DNA from 2 places in the Pseudogulbenkiania sp. AW2-16 genome. Region 2 is predicted to be linked to the other one. Evidence: riboswitches for the same ligand, from Rfam matches in the RefSeq annotation. Region 2 holds a riboswitch; the other holds the start of a gene.
The links. Region 2 has a riboswitch for glycine ahead of gcvT (glycine cleavage system aminomethyltransferase GcvT). Riboswitches for the same ligand answer to the same signal wherever they lie in the genome.
Positions count from the first base shown of each region.

Region 1: linked by a shared signal. The riboswitch ahead of gcvH (glycine cleavage system protein GcvH) and the one ahead of gcvT (glycine cleavage system aminomethyltransferase GcvT) in region 2 are both predicted to bind glycine.

Region 1 is NZ_CP157668.1:3,038,519-3,041,719, forward strand. It holds gene ABKF58_RS14900 (helix-turn-helix domain-containing protein) at 190-489, shown strand; gene ABKF58_RS14905 (DUF7230 family protein) at 653-811, opposite strand; glycine riboswitch at 1,288-1,374, shown strand; gene gcvH (glycine cleavage system protein GcvH) at 1,601-1,975, shown strand; partial or broken gene gcvP (aminomethyl-transferring glycine dehydrogenase) at 1,987-3,201, shown strand, end outside.
Region 2 is NZ_CP157668.1:1,955,957-1,959,157, forward strand. It holds partial or broken gene gluQRS (tRNA glutamyl-Q(34) synthetase GluQRS) at 70-973, shown strand; glycine riboswitch at 1,113-1,208, shown strand; glycine riboswitch at 1,228-1,335, shown strand; gene gcvT (glycine cleavage system aminomethyltransferase GcvT) at 1,367-2,455, shown strand; gene gcvH (glycine cleavage system protein GcvH) at 2,552-2,938, shown strand; gene gcvP (aminomethyl-transferring glycine dehydrogenase) at 3,037-3,201, shown strand, end outside.

The DNA.
Region 1 (3,201 bases), 1.1 Mb from region 2:
ACCCAGCGAGCTTGCTCGGGGTCGCTGCGGCCGGTTTATTTGGTATCGCGTGGACGATCGAGAAACGGTGTTTGCGGCGAGTGTTATTAAATAAATGGCATATTTGTTAACAAATATTTGCAATTTGCCTGAGGTGAGACTGCTCACTCCCCATTTATCATTGCGGCACCCATAAACAGGAGCCCACTGATGACATCGCACAAAGCCCTACCTCATCCTCGCGAAGTTCGTCTGAAGCGAGGGCTGAACCAGGTGCAATTCTGGAGCCTGATCGGCGTCACTCAATCTGGAGGGTCGCGCTACGAGTCGGGCCGAAACATGCCGCGCCCGGTGCGGGAACTGTTCCGCCTGGTGCATATCGAGCAAGTTGACCTTGCCGTCATCAACCGTGAGGACATGGAGGTCATCGGTCTTCTCAAGACACAATTTCCAGATTTGTACGAAAGTTTGAAGAAGGCGGTATCGGCGACATCACGTGAAGAGCAGTGATTTGTCGCGTTGGTTTTCAGGCGCGCTACAGCCTGGCCTGATAGCTGACATCTGAAGTCCGGATATGGCAGATCCCCCTTGCCCATGTTGGCAAGGCAAGGCATTACAAGCCGGGCAGGAGTCGTGTGGAGTCGGACTTTGGACTCGTGGCTGACGCCAGATTTCAGGTCAATAAAAAAGGCGGGAGAGTAAAACTTCCCGCCTGTTTCTTATGCTTGGCATAGCCTTGCCTGGCTCGCTTCTTCCGGTCTGTAAAGGTGGCACAGCGCTGCAGACGTTGTGCGAATTTGGCTACCGGGTTGGTGCGTGGTGGTTTGGCCATCGGGTTCCTTCCAGTTGAGTCGAGGGTGCTCTCTCGACAGACGAATGAGTAGACTGCACCACCGGTTTTCCGTTCCCCGAGTGTGTCAATTTTTCGAACGGCGACGAGGCCGTCCCGGTGTTCGGGATTGTCCGCACCTGACGTGATGCATGGGCCGCTGAAACCTCATGCCCGGCTCGTCTTCACGATGGTCTTTACCTGGGCAGACGGTGAGTGTCGCCCCCCCTCGAGAACGGTCGCGCGTCTCCATGTCCGCTGTTGCGGGGCGAGTGTTGAATAGCAATGTTCAGATATGTACTTCGCCAAATGCTGAAGTATCGGGCCGGGCCTTTGATGCCGAGAGGCCCGTCTGGTCTGGGTTTGCGCCAGCTATCGGCGGCGGTGCGCGACGGGTGCCGCGTATCGGGCCTCGGTGGCGCGGGTGTTTTGCTGTTGACAGTCCCGGAACCCCTCCTCTAGATTGGGCATCAAGCTATCGGGATGTGACAGGAGAGACCGCCATGTGGCGGCGCCGAAGGGGAATCGCCCCAGAAACTCTCAGGCAAAAGGACTGCCGCATCGACTAGCTCTCTGGAGAGTAGGCCCACGAGGCCTCGCCGAAGGAAAAGCGTTCCCGTCCGGGTCCGTAATCTCTCAGGCAAATGGACAGAGGGGGCATCAGGCTCACGCCGCCTGGAATGCCCCGCTAAAGTCCGGATGCCGATCCCCCGATCGTCCCCTGCTTTCGCCGTTGTACTCCAGGCTTGCGTTGGCCCGTTTCACTTCACGCAACCCTGTCAGGAGAGAGCAATGAGCGACATCAAATACACCGAATCCCACGAATGGCTGCGCCTGGAGGCGGACGGCTGCGCCACCGTTGGCGTCACCGACTACGCCCAGAACTTGCTGGGCGACCTGGTTTACGTGGCGCTGCCCCGGGAGGGCGACCGTTTCGCCCAGGGCGAGGAAGCCGCCACCATCGAATCGGTCAAGGCCGCCGGCGAGATCAAGATTCCGGTGGATGGCACCGTCGTGTCCGTCAACGACGCGCTGGCCGACGAGCCGAGCCTGGTGAACGAGGCGGCGGAGAGCGCGGGCTGGTTCTTCCGCATGCGTATCGACAACCCGGAGCAACTGGCCGGGCTGATGGATGCCGCCGGCTACCACGCCTACATCGGCGCATAGGGGGATTGGTCATGGCTACGTTTGATTCCCTCACGCAGCGCGAGCTGTTCGTGCGCCGCCACATCGGCCCGGATGCCGGTGAACAGGCCGAGATGTTGGCTGAACTGAATGTCGGCTCGCTGGACGAGTTCATCCGGCAAGTGGTGCCGGCGGCGATTCGCCGTCACGAGCCGCTGGCCCTCGGTGCGGGCTGCACCGAAGCCGAGGCGGTGCAAAAGCTGGCCGATATCGCCAGCCGCAACAAGGTGTTCAAGTCGTTCATCGGCATGGGCTACCACGACACCCATACCCCGCCGGTGATCCAGCGCAACGTGCTGGAGAACCCGGCACTGGTACACCGCCTACACCCCGTACCAGCCGGAGATTTCGCAGGGCCGCCTGGAGGCGCTGCTCAACTTCCAGACCATGGTCGCCGACCTCACCGGCATGGAGATCGCCAACGCCTCGATGCTGGATGAAGGCACGGCGGCGGCCGAGGCGATGACCTTCTGCCAGCGTCTGGCCAAATCGAAGAGCCCGGTGTTTTTCGTGGCGGCCGACTGCCATCCGCAGACGATCGAGATCCTCCGCACCCGCGCTGAGCCGATCGGCATCGAGGTGGTGGTGGGCGACCCGCGCCGAGATCTGGCCGGTGTCAACTGCTTTGGCGTGCTGCTGCAGTACCCGGGCACGTTCGGCGACATCCACGATTACCAGGGCGTGATCGACGCGACGCATGCCAAGGGCGCTCTGGCGGTGGTGGCCGCCGACTTGCTGGCGCTGACGCTACTGACCCCGCCGGGCGAATTTGGCGCCGACGTGGCGATCGGCACCACGCAGCGTTTTGGCGTGCCGCTCGGCTTCGGTGGCCCGCACGCCGGCTACCTGGCGACCCGCGACGCCTTCAAGCGCAGCATGCCGGGCCGTCTGGTCGGGGTGTCGATCGACGCGCACGGCCGCCCTGCCCTGCGGCTGGCGATGCAGACGCGCGAACAGCATATCCGCCGCGAGAAGGCGACCAGCAACATCTGCACCGCGCAGGTGCTGCTGGCCAACATCGCCGGACTGTACGCGGCTTACCATGGCCCGCAGGGGCTGAGCACCATCGCCCGGCGCGTGCACCGGCTGACCGTGACCCTGGCGGCCGGCCTGCGCCAGCTCGGCTACAGCGTGCCGACCGAGTACTGCTTCGACACGCTGACCGTCGACAGTGGCGCGCAGACCGCTGCGCTGCATGCCGGCGCCCG
Region 2 (3,201 bases):
CGATTTGGGCGCTGACACTCAACAGTCTAGCCAATTTTGCCATCATTTGATTTTCCCGGCTGTTTTCCGATGATGTCTGGCTTCGCTCCCTCCTTGCCCTATCGTGGCCGTTTTGCCCCCAGTCCGACCGGTTTATTGCATGCCGGTTCGTTGACCACCGCCGTCGGCAGCTATCTGGAGGCGCGCACGCGCGGCGGCGTCTGGCTGTTGCGCATGGAGGACCTCGACCCGCCGCGCGAGGTGGCCGGCGCTGCTTCGGCCATCCTGCAGACGCTCGAGGCGCTGGGTTTCGAGTGGGATGGCGCTGTGGAATACCAGAGCCGGCGCCACGAGCTGTACCGCGCCGCGCTGGACCAGTTGGCCCGCGATGGCACTGGCGTACGCCTGTGGCTGTACGCGCAAGGAGATCGCGGCACACGCCCGCCGCGGGGTGGACGGCTACGTCTACCCGGGAACCTGCCGCAACGGCTGCGTGGCGGGGCGCGCCGGCCGTGCCTGGCGGCTACGCGTGGCACCGGGCGAGACGGTGTTCGTCGATCGCTTGCAGGGCGAGTACCGCCAGGATCTGGAGCGCGACATTGGCGATTTCGTGCTGCTGCGTGCCGACGGCTTCTGGGCCTACCAGCTGGCGGTGGTGGTGGACGATGCCGCGCAGGGCGTCACCGATATCGTGCGCGGCGCCGACCTCTTGGTGTCGACGCCGCGCCAGATCGCCGTGCAGCGGGCGCTGGGAGTGTCTACCCCGAGTTACTGCCACTTGCCGCTGATGGTCAACGCGGCCGGCGAGAAGCTGTCCAAGCAGACGCTGGCGCCGGCGATTGCCCCGGCGGCAGCGGCAGCGGAGCTGCGCCGTGCGTTGCAGCGTCTCGGGCATGTGCCGCCGAACGAATGCGGCAGCCTGGCCGAGTTGTGGGCCTGGGCGCGCGGGCATTGGTCATTGGACAAGGTGCCGGCCGGGCCGGTGACGGTGTGAGCCGGGCTTCGGCCAACTTGGTCGGGGAAGGGCTGCTGTTGGTTATTGTGTGGGGAAGTAACGTGGCGCTGCGCCTACATAATCGCGGCATGCAGCCGCGTGCGGCTTGCCAGACCGGCGGCCAGCGCCGATAATCTTGCCCCATCTAGCAGGAGAGAGTGGCCGCGCAAGCCGGCCGCCGCCGAAGGCGCAAGTGCACCCGCAATCGCTCAGGCAAAAGGACTGCGAGGATCGGGCCGTCGTTCCATGGGCGGCCCGCCGAATCTGGAGAGCGGCGCCTGGTTCCAGGCGCCCACCGAAGGGGCTAACGGCTGGTGCTGCACCAGTCGGAAAATCTCAGGTGTAGGGACAGAGGGGTGTATAGAAGGATGAACGCACCCTGAAGGACTCCGCATGACGGCCCCGAAACGTACCCCCCTGTTTGACGAACACCTCGCCGCCGGCGCCAAGATGGTCGATTTTGCCGGCTGGGAAATGCCCATCCATTATGGCTCGCAGCTGAAAGAGCACGAGCAGGTGCGCAGCGACGCCGGCATGTTCGATGTCTCCCACATGACCGTGATCGACATCACCGGTGCGGACGCCAAGGCCTGGCTGCAGAAGCTGATCGCTAACGACGTCGCCAAGCTGGGCTTCGAGGGCAAGGCACTGTATTCCGGCATGCTCAACGCCGACGGCGGCGTGGTGGACGACCTGATCGTCTATCTGACTTCGTACGGCTACCGCATGGTGGTCAACGCCGGTACCACCGACAAGGACCTGGCCTGGATGGAGCAGCAGAAAGCCGGTTTCGATGTGACGCTGAAGGTGCGTCGCGATCTGGCCATGCTGGCCGTGCAAGGCCCCAACGCCATTGCCAAAGTGTGCTCGGTGAAGCCGACGCTGGCAGACGCTATTAAATCTCTGAAAATCTTCCAGGGCTTGCCTGCAGGCGACTGGTTCTTTGCGCGAACCGGCTATACCGGCGAAGACGGCCTGGAAATCATGGTGCCGGCCACCGAGGCGCCGGCCTTCTTCCGCGAATTGCTGGCGGCCGGCGTGGCGCCGATCGGTTTGGGCGCGCGCGACACGCTGCGTCTCGAAGCCGGCATGAACCTGTACGGCCACGACATGGACGAGACCGTGTCGCCGCTGGCGGCCGGGATGGGCTGGACCATCGCCTGGGAACCGGCCGAGCGCGACTTCATCGGCCGTCAGGCGCTGGAAGCGCAGAAAGCCGCCGGCGTCGCGATGAAGCAGGTCGGCCTGGTGCTGGAAGGGCGCGGCGTGCTGCGCGAGGGGCAGAAGGTGGTGGTCGAGGGCGCCGGCGAAGGCGTCATCACCAGCGGCACTTTCTCGCCGACGCTGAAGCATTCCATCGCCATCGCCCGCGTACCGGCTGCGACCGGCGAGACCGCCCAGGTCGATCTGCGCGGCACGCTGACCGAGGTGCGCGTGGTCAAGATGCCGTTTGTTCGCAACGGCAAAAAAGTCTTTAATTAAGCCGAGTATCCGGACTGAGTGGAGGCGGGCCAGGCCCGCTTCCGGACGGGGCGGCAAGGCCCCGTCATCAACCTTTTCTACATTGGAGATGCAGTAATGAGCCAAATCCCCGCCGAATTGAAATACGTATCCAGCCACGAATGGCTGCGCCTGGAAGCAGACGGCACCGTGACCGTGGGCATTACCGAACATGCCCAGGAACTGCTGGGCGACATCGTGTTCGTCGAGCTGCCGAAAGTGGGTGCCGTGCTGGGTGACGGCGAACAGGCTGGCGTGGTGGAGTCGGTGAAGGCCGCTTCCGACGTGTACGCGCCGATCGAAGGCGAAGTGGTGGCCGTGAACGGTGAACTGGAAGCCGCGCCGGAACTGGCCAACAGCGAGCCGTACGGCCAGGGCTGGTTCTTCAAGGTCAAGCCGAGCAATGTCGCCGACCTCGACAAGCTGCTCAACGCCGAACAGTACGCCCAGGAAATCGGCGCCTGATCGAGCCGAACCGGCCTCGCGTCCCAGGGCGCGAGGCTTTTGTTTTATGGGGCCGGCGGCGCCGGCCCATAGTCCTCTTGCATCCGGATACTTGCAACATGACACTCTCTACCCTGTTTAACCACAACGAATTCATCGAACGCCATATCGGCCCGTGCGAGACCGAGAAGGCCGAGATGCTGGCCTACGTCGGCGCCGGCTCCTTCGAGGACCTGGTGGCCCAGACCGTACCGGCCAACATCCGCTTCAACCGCGCGCTGGAC